One region of the Streptomyces sp. NPDC057616 genome, then DNA from elsewhere that is predicted to be linked to it. Evidence: riboswitches for the same ligand, from Rfam matches in the RefSeq annotation. Region 1 holds a riboswitch; the other holds the start of a gene.
The links. Region 1 has a riboswitch for cobalamin ahead of metE (5-methyltetrahydropteroyltriglutamate--homocysteine S-methyltransferase). Riboswitches for the same ligand answer to the same signal wherever they lie in the genome.

Region 1 (6,998 bases):
GGATCGCCCGCAGCCCGGTCCGCAGCAGGCCGGCCGCCTCCTCGACGCTCGGGACGCGTGGGGAGTGGATGTCGTAGACGCCGGGGCCGGCCTCGCGCGGGTAGCCGTGCGCGGCGAGTTCGCGGGCGACCTGCATGCGGGAGCGGGCCGCCTCCAGGCTGATGACGTCGGCGTCGAGGTCGTCGATGGCCTGGACGACGTCGCCGAACTCGGCGTAACACATGTGGGTGTGGATCTGGGTGTCCGGCCGCACGCTGCCGGTCGTGAGCCGGAACGCCTCGGTGGCCCAGGCCAGATACGCCGGACGGTCGGCGGCGCGCAGCGGCAGGGTCTCCCGCAGCGCCGGCTCGTCGACCTGGATCACCGAGGTCCCGGCCGCCTCCAGGTCGCCGACCTCGTCCCGCAGGGCGAGGGCGACCTGGCGGGCGGTCTCGGCCGCCGGCAGGTCGTCGCGGACGAAGGACCAGGCGAGCATGGTGACCGGCCCGGTGAGCATGCCCTTGACCGGGCGGGAGGTGAGCGACTGGGCGTACGCCGTCCAGCGCACCGTCATCGGTTCGGGGCGGCTGACGTCGCCCGCGAGGATCGGCGGGCGCACGTAGCGGGTGCCGTAGGACTGGACCCAGCCGTGGCGGGTGGCGAGGTAGCCGGTCAGCCGCTCGGCGAAGTACTGGACCATGTCGCCCCGTTCGGCCTCGCCGTGCACCAGGACGTCGAGGCCGGCCTTCTCCTGGAACGAGATCACCTCGCCGATCTCCGCCTTGATCCGCTCCTCGTAGCCGGACGGGCCGATGCGGCCGGCCCGCAGGTCGGCGCGGGCGGTGCGCAGGGCGCCGGTCTGCGGGAACGAGCCGATCGTCGTGGTCGGCAGCAGCGGCAGGGCGAGCAGGGCGCGCTGCGCCGCGGAGCGTTCGGCGTACGGCTGGGAGCGATGGGTGTCGGCCTCGGTGACCGCGGCGGCGCGGGCTCGGACGGCGGGGTCGCGGGTGAGGGGGGAGCGGGCGCGGGAGGCGAGGGCGGCGCGGTTCGCGGCCAGTTCGGCGGCGATGGTGTCGGTGCCGCGGGTCAGGCCCCTGGCGAGGGTGACGATCTCGGCGGTCTTCTGCCGGGCGAAGGCCAGCCAGCGCAGGATCTGCGGATCGATGTCGCGCTCGGCGGCCGTGTCGAGCGGGACGTGCAGCAGGGAGCAGGAGGCCGCGACGTCGACGCGGGCGGCCAGTCCGAGCAGGGTGGCGAGGGTGCCCAGCGACCTGCCGAGGTCGTTCGCCCAGATGTTGCGGCCGTCGACGACGCCGGCCACCAGCCGCTTGCCGGGCAGCCCGCCGGCGGCGGCCACCGCGTCCAGGTTGGCGGCCGCGGGCCCGGTGAAGTCCAGGGCGAGTCCTTCGACCGGGGCCTTGGCCAGCACGGGAAGGGCGTCCCCGAGGCGGTCGAAGTAGGAGGCGACGAGCAGCCGGGGCCGGTCGGTGAGGGCGCCGAGGTCGCGGTACGCGCGCGCCGCGGCGTTCAGTTCGGCCGGGGTGCGGTCCTGGACGAGGGCGGGCTCGTCCAGCTGCACCCAGGTGGCGCCTGCCGCGCGCAGGTCGGCCAGGACCTCGGCGTACACCGGCAGCAGCCGGTCCAGCAGGGTGAGCGGCTCGAAGTCCGCGGACACGCCGGGCGCGGGCTTGGCCAGCAGCAGATAGGTGACCGGGCCGACCAGGACGGGACGCGGCGCGAGGCCGAGCGCGAGGGCCTCTTGGAGCTCGGCCACCTGCTTCGCGCTGTCGGCGGTGAAGACCGTGTCCGGGCCCAACTCCGGCACCAGATAGTGGTAGTTGGTGTCGAACCACTTGGTCATCTCCAGCGGCGCCATGTCCTGGGTGCCGCGGGCCATCGCGAAGTACCCGTCCAGGGCGTTCGCCTCGACGGCGTCCCGGTGGCGGTCCGGGATCGCGCCGACCATGACGGTGGTGTCCAGGACGTGGTCGTAGTACGAGAAGTCGCCGGTCGGCACCTCGTCTAGGCCGGCCTCGGCGAGCGACCGCCAGGTCGCGGCGCGGAGCCGGGCGGCGGTGGCGTCGAGGGCCCCGGCGGTGACGCGGCCCTTCCAGTAGCCCTCGACCGCCTTCTTCAGTTCCCGGTCGGGTCCCTGGCGGGGGTGGCCGTACACGGTGGCCCGTGCGGCGGCGGCTGCGGTCCTGCTGGTCACGGAGATCTCCTTCGCGAGACGATTCCCTGAACTCCCGGGCGACGGGGACGAGGACGCGAAGGGGCGACGGACCGGACGGCGGCCTGCGGCCGGTCCGTTCGGTGTGCGCGCCGACCCGCCCTCGAGGTCACCGGAAGACCGCGCACGGGTCTGGTCCGCACGCGGGCAGCCGGCAGGTCTTCGGACTCACGGGCACGCCCTCCTGACCGGAGGACACCTACTGGCCGTCGCTTCCCAGGTCCGTTCTGCCGGACCCAGTGCGTATGACGGCGGTTGTTCCCGCTCACCGCTGCGGGGCAGTCCCGGATTCCCACCGGGTTCCCTCTTACGACGCATCCCGCCTGGCGGACGGGGCGAACCAGCTGCACGGGCCACCCTACGGCTCCGCCCCGGCGCGCGTCGGAGGGTGTCCGGCATGCGGCCGGTGACATGGCCCACGCGCCGTCGGCCGAGACGTCCGCCGCGCCCGCGCGGCCCGCGCGTGGGATGGTGCTGACGGTGGCCCCCGCGGGCGGGCACGTGCCCGCGGCCGAGGAAAGGCGGGGCTGACGTGGCCGACTACTCCCTGACGCTCAGTGACTCGGAGATCCGGCGCTACCGGCTCATGGCGGACGCCGCCGAGCGGCGGGAGCGCGAGCTGTGGACCACGGCCGGGGCGGGCCCCGGCGCGCGAATCGCGGACGTCGGCTGCGGCCCCGGCGCGGTCGCGGTCCGGCTCGCGCGGCTCGCGGCCCCGGACGGAGCGGTGTGGGCGGTGGACCGGGACGCCGGCGCGCTGGCCGTCGCGTCGGCGCTCGCCGAGCGCTCGGGCGTCGCGGTGCGCACCGGGCTCGCCCCGGCCGAGCGCACGGGGCTGGACGCCGGCGCCTTCGACCTGGTGATGATGCGGCACGTGCTGGCGCACAACGGCGGGCACGAGCAGGCGATCGTCGACCACCTGGCCACGCTCGCCCGGCCCGGCGGCGGCACGGTGTACCTCGTCGACGTCGACATCAGCTCCTCCGGCCTGCGCAACGCCCCGCCCGCCTTCGACGAGATGCACGAGCTCTACGGCGAACTGCACCGGCGCCGGGGCGACGACCTGAACATCGGCACCCGGCTCGACGAACTGCTCGTCGCCGCGGGCCTCGACCTCGTCGTCTTCGAGGGGCACATCGACGTCGTCACGCCGCCGCCCGGGATGCGCGGCCCGGCCTGGGCCGCCCGGGAGGCCCTCGTCGCCGAAGGGCTGGCGACCCTGGACGACGTCGCCCGGTGGGACGCGGCCCTTCGGGAGGCCGAGGAGGAGGTGGGGAGCGGCGGACGCCGTTTCTTCGCCGCCCACTTCGTCGCCGTCGGGCGGCGGCCGTGAGGGAGCGCGGCCCCGAACACGGCCAGGGCCGGCCCGATATGGGCCGGCCCTGGTGCGTGGTGCGGTGGGATCAGACGAGGTCGAACCGGTCCAGGTTCATGACCTTGACCCACGCCTTGACGAAGTCCGTCACGAACTTCTCCTTGGCGTCGTCGCTCGCGTAGACCTCCGCGAGGGCACGCAGCTCGGAGTTGGAGCCGAAGACGAGGTCGGCACGGGTGCCGGTCCACTTGACCGCGCCGGAGGCATCACGGCCCTCGAACGAGGTCTGGTCCTCGGAGGTGGACGTCCAGGTCGTACCCAGGTCGAGCAGGTTGACGAAGAAGTCGTTGGTCAGGACGCCCGGCGTCTCGGTGAGCACGCCGTGCTTCGAACCGTCGTAGTTCGCACCCAGGACACGCAGGCCGCCGACCAGGGCGGTCATCTCGGGCGCGCTCAGGTTCAGCAGGTTCGCGCGGTCCAGCAGCAGGTACTCGGCCGGGAGACGGTTGCCCTTGCCGACGTAGTTGCGGAAGCCGTCGTACTGCGGCTCCAGCGCGGCGAACGACTCGGCGTCGGTGTGCTCGTCGGTCGCGTCGACACGGCCGGCCGCGAACGGCACCTCGACCGCGACACCGGCGTCCTTGGCCGCCTTCTCCACGGCCGCGGAGCCGCCGAGGACGATCAGGTCGGCCACCGAGACCTTCTTGGCGCCGGAGTTGAACTCGCCCTGGATGTTCTCCAGGACACGCAGGACCTGCGCGAGCTCGTCCGGGTTGTTGACCTCCCAGCCGCGCTGCGGCTCGAGGCGGACGCGGCCGCCGTTGGCGCCGCCGCGCTTGTCGGAGCCGCGGAACGTCGAGGCCGACGCCCAGGCCGCGCCGATCAGCTGCGGGACGGTCAGACCGGAGTCGAGGATCTTCGCCTTGAGCGCCGTCACGTCGGCGGCGTCGATGGCCTCGCCCTCGGCCTCGGGCAGCGGGTCCTGCCACAGCAGCGTCTCGGCCGGCACCTCCGGGCCGAGGTACAGGGACTTCGGGCCCATGTCGCGGTGGGTCAGCTTGTACCAGGCGCGGGCGAACGCGTCCGCGAACTCCTCCGGGTTCTCGTAGAACCGGCGGGAGATGGGCTCGTAGATCGGGTCGAAGCGCAGCGACAGGTCGGTGGTGAGCATCGTCGGGCGGTGCTTCTTGTCCGCGTCGAAGGCGTCCGGAACGATCTCCGGGGCGTCCTTCGCCTCCCACTGGTTGGCGCCGGCCGGGCTCTGGACGAGCTCGTACTCGTACTCGAAGAGGTTCTTGAAGAAGCCGTTGCTCCACCGGGTGGGCGTGGTGGTCCAGGTGACCTCCAGGCCGGACGTGATCGCGTCCTTGCCCACACCCGTGCCGTACGTGCTCTTCCAGCCCAGGCCCAGCTGCTCCATCGGGGCGGCCTCGGGGTCGGCGCCGACGTTGTCCGCCGGGCCCGCGCCGTGGGTCTTGCCGAAGGTGTGGCCACCGGCGATGAGGGCGACGGTCTCCTCGTCGTTCATCGCCATCCGGCGGAAGGTCTCGCGGATGTCGCGGGCCGCGGCGATCGGGTCCGGGTTGCCGTTCGGGCCCTCGGGGTTGACGTAGATCAGGCCCATCTGGACGGCGCCGAGCGGGTTCTCCAGCTCACGGTCGCCGGTGTAGCGCTGGTCGTCCAGCCAGGTGGTCTCGGGACCCCAGTAGACGTCCTCCTCGGCCTCCCAGACGTCCGCGCGGCCGCCGCCGAAGCCGAAGGTCTCGAAGCCCATCTGCTCCAGCGCGACGTTGCCGGTGAGGACCATCAGGTCGGCCCAGGAGATGCTCTGGCCGTACTTCTTCTTGATCGGCCACAGCAGACGGCGGGCCTTGTCGAGGCTGGCGTTGTCCGGCCAGCTGTTGAGCGGGGCGAAGCGCTGCTGGCCGGCGCCGGCGCCGCCGCGGCCGTCGCTGATGCGGTAGGTGCCCGCGCTGTGCCAGGCCATGCGGATCATCAGCGGGCCGTAGTTGCCGAAGTCGGCCGGCCACCAGTCCTGCGAGGTGGTGAGCACCTCGGCGATGTCCTGTTTCACGGCCGCGAGGTCGAGGGCCTGGAAGGCCGCCGCGTAGTCGAAGTCCTTGCCGAGCGGGTTCGCCACGTCGGGGTTCTTGGCCAGGATCTTCAGGTTCAGCCGCTCCGGCCACCACTGACGGTTGCCACCACCCTGAGTCGGGTGCGCGGCACGCTCGTGCGCGACCGGGCAGCCGCCGGTGCCGTCCGCCTTCGGGTCGGTCACGATTGCATCGGGGTTCTCAGACATGACAGTCCTTCCGAACTGGGTGGATCAGGGTGCTGAAGTGGGGGCTTCGGTGGAGCAGGCGGGGCACAGGCCCCAGTAGATGACCTCGGCCTCGTCGACCGCGAAGCCGCGGTCGTCGGAGGCGGTCAGACAGGGGGCGTGGCCCACCGCGCAGTCGACGTCGACGACGGTTCCGCACGATCGGCACACGAGGTGGTGATGGTTGTCGCCGACCCGTCCCTCGAACCGGACGGCACTGCCGGGCGGCTCGAGGCGGCGGACGAGTCCGGCCGTGGTGAGCGCGTGGAGAGCCTCGTACACGGCCTGCAGGGATATGTGGCCCACGCGGTCGCGCACTCCCGACGCGATCGCTTCGACGCCGAGGTGGTCGCCCTCGCGGACGGTCTCGAGCAGTGCGACGCGGGCGGCCGTCACCCGCAGGCCGGCACCGCGCAGCTCAGCGGCGGTGTTCGGGGTCTGGGACGCGGTCATGGGATCAACCTAGCCCGATAAACACGAAGAGTTCAAGAAAACGAACCCGCCAAGTTTTGCCGCGCCGCCCTGAACGGCGGATGACGGGCGGGTGCGGCGGGGACGGGCGGCACCGCGGCACGTCCCCGGCCACCCCGGCGCTCCCTCTCACACCCCCGGCCCCGCCCCGGTGCGCCCGGTGTAGCCCCCGCTGACCTGCGCAGGAGACACCGTGAAATGGGCGCTACGTAGCGTCACGGATGGTCGGAACGTGCGGGACGATCGGCGGAGGCGGGGTGTCGTGGGCGGGTCCAAGCTGCTGCGCCCGGGCAACAAGGACGGGCTCGCTCAGTGGTCCTGGGGACGGCAGGCCGCCGACGTGGTCGCCGAGCACGGCACCCGGGCCGGGGCGGGTGAGTGGCCGAGGTCCTCGGCCGCCTCCGGCCGCGGCTGTACTCCCTATCGTCCAGCCCGCTGACCGACCCCCGCCTGGTCTCCCTCACCGTCTCCGTCGTCCGCTACGAGAACCTGCACGGCCGGCCGCGGCAGGGCGTCTGCTCCCCGTTCCTGGCCGACGCCGCGCCGGGCGGCGTCGTACCGGTCCGCGTCCAGCCCGCCGCCCACTTCCGGCCGCCCGCCGACCCGGCCACCCCGATGGTGGTGGTCGGCCCCGGCACCGGCGTCGCCCCCTTCATCGGCTTCCTGGAGCAGCGGCGCGCCCT
Region 2 (6,998 bases), on a different contig from region 1:
CCCCGGCTGTGGTCGGTCTCCCACCGGCACGGGTATGTGACGACCTCGGACTTCGTGCGCGGCCGCTTCGGCTCCAAGAGCCTGTCGCTGGCCGTCGCGGTCACCGGCATCCTCGCCACGATGCCCTACATCGCGCTCCAACTGGTCGGCATCCAGGCCGTGCTGGACGTGATGGGCGTCGGCGGCGGCGACAGCACCAACTGGTTCGTGAAGGACCTGCCGCTGCTGATCGCGTTCGGCGTCCTCGCGGCGTACACCTACTCCTCGGGTCTGCGGGCCCCCGCGCTGATCGCGTTCGTGAAGGACGCGCTGATCTACATCGTCATCGCGGTGGCGATCATCTACATCCCGATCAAGCTGGGCGGCTTCGACGACATCTTCTCCAAGGCCGGCGCGGCGTTCGCGCAGACCAACCCGGCGACCGGCAAGCCGCGCGGCGCCCTGGTGCCGCCGGAGGCGGGTCAATGGACGTACGCCACGCTGGCGTTGGGCTCCGCGCTGGCGCTCTTCATGTACCCGCACTCGATCACCGCGACGCTGTCCTCGCGCAGCCGTGAGGTCATCCGCCGCAACACCACGATCCTGCCGCTGTACTCCCTGATGCTGGGCCTGCTGGCGCTGCTCGGCTTCATGGCGATCGCGGCCGGGATCAAGGTCACCAACGGGCAGCTGGCGATCCCGCAGCTGTTCGAGAACATGTTCCCGTCCTGGTTCGCGGGTGTGGCCTTCGCGGCCATCGGCATCGGCGCCCTGGTGCCGGCGGCGATCATGTCGATCGCTGCCGCGAACCTCTTCACCCGCAACATCTACCGGGACTTCATCAAGCCGGACGCGACACCGAAGCAGGAGGCCCAGGTCTCCAAGATCGTGTCGCTGCTGGTGAAGGTCGGCGCGCTGGTCTTCGTCCTCACCATGGACAAGACGGTCGCCATCAACTTCCAGCTCCTGGGCGGCATCTGGATCCTGCAGACCTTCCCGGCCCTGGTCGGCGGCCTGTTCACCCGCTGGTTCCACCGCTGGGCGCTGCTCGGCGGCTGGGCGGTCGGCATGATCTACGGCACCGTCGCCGCGTACGGCGTCGCCTCGCCGACCCAGAAGCACTTCGGCGGCTCGGCGAAGGAGATCCCCGGGATCGGCGAGATCGGCTACATCGGCCTGACCGCGTTCGTGATGAACCTGGTGGTGACGGTGGTACTGACCTTCGTCCTGAAGGCCGTGAAGGCCCCGGAGGGCGTCGACGAGACCGCGGCGGACGACTACACCGTGGACAGCGGCGACCCGGGCGTGCAGGTGGAACTGCCGCCCGCGACGGCGGCGGAGTCGCGCTAGCAACTGCACATGTTCGACGGGCCGTCGGGGAAACCCGGCGGCCCGTTGTCGTACCCGTCCAGCACACTCGGTCCATGGACATCGAGATCCGGTCCGCGGACCCCCGCGAGTACGAGACCCTCGGCGAGATCACCGCCCGGGCCTATCTTCAGGACGGCCTGCTGGCCTTCGGCGACGAGGACGACTGGTACCTCGGCGAACTCAAGGACGTGGCCAAGCGGGCGTCCGCGGCCGAGGTGCTGGTGGCCGTCCGCGACGGCGACGTCCTCGGCGGCGTCACGTTCGTGCCCGCCGGCGGTCCCATGGCCGAGCTCGCCCGCCCCTCGGAGGCGGAGATCCGCATGCTCGCCGTGGCCCACGCGGCACGCGGCAGAGGCGTCGGACAGGCCCTCGTAGGAGCCTGCGTCGACCGGGCGAGAAACGCGGGCTGCACCGGTGTCGTCCTGTCGACCCAGCACGCCATGCACGCCGCGCACCGCATCTACGAACGCCACGGCTTCGTCCGCGTCCCGGAGCGGGACTGGCGCCCGATGCCCGGCCACGACTTCACGCTCCTCACCTATGAGTTGACGTTCTGACACGCTCCGAAGTCACCGCGACACAACATATGGGGGTGCGTCTCACACCCGGCACAAGATGTATGCTCATGCTCGCTGTCGCCGCAGGGGAATCCGGTGCGAATCCGGAACTGTCCCGCAACGGTGTACCCATCCGTGTTCGCACATGTATGGGCGTCAGTCCGAGGACCTGCCGACAGTGCGCCCGGCCACCGTGGCCCGGGTGCTTCGACGTCCGGGCCTCGTGGAGTGGGCCGGTGGACGCGGCGCCGTCGTGCGCTCGTGGCTGCCCCCTGCCCTCCGCCAGGCCCCCGTGCCGAGCGAGGGAGAGCCCCACGTGACCATCGCGCCAGCCGATCCGGCTTCAGCGACACCGTCTGCGACATCGGCCGACGACGGTCCCGGAACCGCACTGCTGCGGACCCTGACCGAGCTGACCGCCGACCTCCCCGACGCCGACCCCGGCCGGGTCGCCGCCGCCGCGCTGCGCGGACGCTCCGCGCGGGCGGACGAGACGGAGTTGCGCGAGCTGGCCACGGAGGCGGCCGCCGGCCTCATCTCCGAGGACCCCGCCTACTCGCGGCTTGCCGCGCGCCTGCTGACGATCGGCATCGCGGCGGAGGCCGCCTCGCAGGGCGTCACGTGCTTCACCGAGTCGGTCGCCGTCGGCCACCGCGAGGGCCTCATCGCCGACCGCACGGCGGAGTTCGCCCGGTTGCACGCCGCCCGGCTCGACGCGCTGGTCGACCCTCAAGGCGACGACCGCTTCGGCTACTTCGGCCTGCGCACCCTGCACAGCCGCTACCTGCTGCGGCACCCCATCACCCGCAAGGTGATCGAGACGCCGCAGCACTTCATGCTGCGGGTGGCGGCCGGCCTCGCCGAGGACGACACCGCGCGCTCCGTCGACGAAGTCGCCGCGCTCTACCGCCTGATGAGCCGCCTCGACTACCTCCCCTCCTCCCCCACCCTCTTCAACTCCGGTACACGGCACCCGCAGATGTCGTCCTGCTACCTCCTCGACTCCCCCAAGGACGAGCTGGACTCCATCTACGACCGCTACCACCAGGTCGCCCGTCTCTCGAAGCACGCCGGCGGCATCGGCCTCGCCTACTCCCGCATCCGCGCCCGGGGTTCGCTGATCCGCGGCACCAACGGGCACTCGAACGGCATCGTCCCGTTCCTGAAGACCCTGGACGCCTCGGTCGCCGCCGTGAACCAGGGCGGCCGGCGCAAGGGCGCGGCCGCGGTCTACCTGGAGACCTGGCACCTGGACATCGAGGAGTTCCTGGAGCTGCGCGACAACACCGGTGAGGACGCCCGCCGTACGCACAACCTGAACCTCGCGCACTGGATCCCGGACGAGTTCATGCGCCGGGTCGACTCCGACGGGCAGTGGTCGCTGTTCTCCCCGGCGGACGTGCCGGAACTCGTCGACCTGTGGGGCGAGGAGTTCGACGCCGCCTACCGCGGGGCGGAGGCCGCGGGCCTGGCCCGCAGGACCGTCCCGGCCCGCGAGCTCTACGGCCGCATGATGCGCACCCTCGCCCAGACCGGCAACGGCTGGATGACCTTCAAGGACGCGGCCAACCGCACCGCCAACCAGACGGCCGAGCCGGGCCGCGTCGTCCACTCCTCGAACCTCTGCACGGAGATCCTGGAGGTCACGGACGACGGCGAGACCGCGGTCTGCAACCTGGGCTCGGTGAACCTGGGCGCCTTCGTCGACCCGGCGACCGGCGACATCGACTGGGAGCGGCTGGACGGGACCGTCCGCACGGCCGTCACCTTCCTGGACCGCGTGGTCGACATCAACTTCTACCCGACCGAGCAGGCGGGCCGCTCCAACGCGCGCTGGCGCCCCGTCGGCCTCGGTGCGATGGGCCTGCAGGACGTCTTCTTCAAGCTGCGGCTGCCCTTCGACTCCCCCGCGGCCAAGGCGCTGTCGACCCGTATCGCCGAGCGCATCATGCTCGCCGCGTACGAGGCCTCCGCCGACCTCGCCGAGCGCAACGGCCCGCTGCCGGCCTGGGAGCAGACCCGCACCGCCCGCGGCGTCCTGCACCCCGACCACTACGGCGTCGAGCCGGTCTGGCCCGAGCGCTGGGCGGCGCTGCGGGAGCGCATCGCGGCCGTCGGCCTGCGGAACTCCCTGCTCCTCGCCATCGCGCCGACCGCCACCATCGCGTCGATCGCCGGCGTCTACGAGTGCATCGAGCCGCAGGTGTCGAACCTCTTCAAGCGCGAGACCCTGTCCGGTGAGTTCCTGCAGGTGAACTCGTACTTGGTGAACGACCTGAAGGAACTCGGCGTCTGGGACGCCCGCACCCGCGAGGCGCTGCGCGAGGCCAGCGGCTCGGTGCAGGACTTCGCCTGGATCCCCGAGGAGGTACGGCGCCTGTACCGCACGGCGTGGGAGATCCCGCAGCGCGGCCTGATCGACATGGCCGCGGCCCGCACCCCGTACCTCGACCAGTCGCAGTCCCTGAACCTCTTCCTGGAGACGCCGACCATCGGCAAGCTCTCCTCGATGTACGCGTACGCCTGGAAACAGGGTCTGAAGACGACGTACTACCTGCGCTCGCGCCCGGCGACCCGCATCGCCCGCGCGGCCCGCGCCGCCGTCCCCGTCCAGCAGGCCGCCGACCCCGAGGCGGTCGCCTGCTCCCTGGAAAACCCCGAGTCCTGCGAGGCCTGCCAGTAATGACCAGCCGTAACACCAACCTGCTCGACCCGGGCTTCGAGCTGACACTGCGCCCCATGCGCTACCCGGACTTCTACGAGCGCTACCGGGACGCCATCAAGAACACCTGGACCGTGGAGGAGGTCGACCTCCACTCGGACGTCGCCGACCTCGCCAAGCTCAGCCCTGCCGAGCAGCACCTCATCGGCCGGCTGGTCGCCTTCTTCGCGACGGGCGACTCGATCGTGGCGAACAACCTGGTGCTGACGCTGTACAAGCACATCAACTCCCCCGAGGCGCGCCTCTACCTGAGCCGCCAGCTCTTCGAGGAGGCCGTGCACGTCCAGTTCTATCTGACGCTCCTGGACACCTACCTCCCCGACCCGGAGGACCGCGCCGCGGCCTTCGCGGCCGTGGAGAGCATCCCCTCCATCCGCGAGAAGGCGGAGTTCTGCTTCCGGTGGATGGACTCGGTGGAGAAGCTGGACCGCCTGGAGTCCCAGGCCGACCGCCGCCGCTTCCTGCTCAACCTGATCTGCTTCGCGGCCTGCATCGAGGGCCTGTTCTTCTACGGCGCCTTCGCCTACGTGTACTGGTTCCGCAGCCGCGGCCTGCTGCACGGCCTCGCCACGGGCACCAACTGGGTCTTCCGCGACGAGACGATGCACATGTCGTTCGCCTTCGACGTGGTCGACACCGTCCGCAAGGAGGAGCCGGAGCTCTTCGACGACGGACTCCGTCAGCAGGTGACGGACATGCTGCGCGAGGCGGTCGAGGCCGAGCTGCAGTTCGCCCGCGACCTGTGCGGCGAGGGCCTGCCCGGCATGAACACCGACTCGATGCGCCAGTACCTCGAGTGCGTCGCCGACCAGCGCCTGACCCGCCTCGGCTTCGCGCCGGTGTACGGCAGCGAGAACCCCTTCTCCTTCATGGAGTTGCAGGGCGTGCAGGAGCTGACCAACTTCTTCGAGCGCCGCCCGTCGGCGTACCAGGTGGCCGTGGAGGGCACGGTCGACCTCGACGAGGACTTCTGACGCCTTTTTCCGGGACGGCCCATGGAGCATCCATGGGCCGTCCATGGACCTTCTATGGAGCGGCAAAGTTATCGGGGCCGCTCTGGTTCAGCCTCCCGGACCGGGACTACGTTCTCGCCGTCAAAGTGTCATGCCCGCGACGACACCGCCGCCGCTACGCGCGTCACAGGCCTGCCATCAGCGTCGAGAACCCCACTCCAACGACGGAGGCAGCACCCCCATGCGTGAAAAGCCCAGACGGAGCCTGCGAAGACTCCTGACCGCCGTCATACCCGCTCTCGCCCTCGGCCTTGCCGGACTCGTCGCCGCACCCACGGCGCAGGCGCAGGTCCACCCCGACTCCCGCGTCACCCAGAACTCCAAGGCCCTGACCTCCCCCGACCGGCAGACCTTCCACTCGACCGGCAAGGCCGGCCAGAAGGTGCCGACCACCCGTCTGTGCGCCACGGCCGCGCCCGGTCACGCGTCCTGCTTCGCGCAGCGGCGCACCGACATCAAGCAGCGGCTGGCCTCCGCGGTCGCCGCGGCCGCGCCCTCCGGCCTCAGCCCGGCCAACCTGCACAGCGCCTACAACCTGCCCTCGACGGGCGGCTCCGGCCTGACGGTTGCCGTGGTCGACGCCTACAACGACCCCAACGCCGCGTCGGACCTGGCCACTTACCGCTCGCAGTACGGCCTGTCCTCGTGCACCAAGGCCAACGGCTGCTTCAAGCAGGTCAGCCAGACCGGCTCCACCACCTCGCTGCCGACCAACGACACCGGCTGGGCCGGTGAAGAGGCGCTCGACATCGACATGGTCAGCGCCGTCTGCCCGAACTGCAACATCATCCTGGTCGAGGCGAACTCCGCCAACGACACCGACCTCGGCATCGCCGAGAACGAGGCCGTCTCGCTCGGCGCCAAGTTCGTCTCCAACAGCTGGGGCGGCGACGAGGCCTCCTCGCAGACGAGCGAGGACACCTCGTACTTCAAGCACCCGGGTGTCGCGATCACCGTCTCCGCGGGCGACTCCGGCTACGGCGCCGAGTACCCGGCGACCTCCCAGTACGTGACCGCCGTCGGCGGCACCGCGCTCTCCACCTCCTCCAACTCCCGCGGCTGGACCGAGTCCGTGTGGAAGACGAGCAGCACGGAGGGCACCGGCTCCGGCTGCTCCGCCTACGACCCCAAGCCGAGCTGGCAGACCGACACCGGGTGCAGCAAGCGCATGGAGGCCGACGTCTCCGCGGTCGCCGACCCGGCCACCGGCGTGGCGGTCTACGACACCTACGGCGGCTCCGGCTGGGCGGTCTACGGCGGCACCAGCGCCTCGTCGCCGATCATCGCCGGCGTCTACGCGCTGGCCGGCACGCCCGGCTCCGCCGACTACCCGGCGAAGTATCCCTACGGCCACAC

Region 2: it holds a riboswitch for cobalamin, as region 1 does, so the genes downstream of both, ACFU97_RS03785 (ribonucleoside-diphosphate reductase subunit alpha) here and metE (5-methyltetrahydropteroyltriglutamate--homocysteine S-methyltransferase) in region 1, are expected to answer to the same signal.

The regions. Positions count from the first base shown of each region.
Region 1 is NZ_JBHVGU010000066.1:14,380-21,377, reverse strand. It holds gene metE (5-methyltetrahydropteroyltriglutamate--homocysteine S-methyltransferase) at 1-2,191, opposite strand, end outside; cobalamin riboswitch at 2,345-2,569, opposite strand; gene ACFU97_RS44145 (class I SAM-dependent methyltransferase) at 2,742-3,542, shown strand; gene katG (catalase/peroxidase HPI) at 3,613-5,826, opposite strand; gene ACFU97_RS44135 (Fur family transcriptional regulator) at 5,851-6,297, opposite strand; partial or broken gene ACFU97_RS44130 (reductase) at 6,590-6,998, shown strand, end outside.
Region 2 is NZ_JBHVGU010000003.1:48,073-55,070, forward strand. It holds gene mctP (monocarboxylate uptake permease MctP) at 1-1,329, shown strand, start outside; gene ACFU97_RS03780 (GNAT family N-acetyltransferase) at 1,404-1,907, shown strand; cobalamin riboswitch at 1,940-2,099, shown strand; gene ACFU97_RS03785 (ribonucleoside-diphosphate reductase subunit alpha) at 2,224-4,590, shown strand; gene ACFU97_RS03790 (ribonucleotide-diphosphate reductase subunit beta) at 4,590-5,603, shown strand; gene ACFU97_RS03795 (putative Ig domain-containing protein) at 5,824-6,998, shown strand, end outside.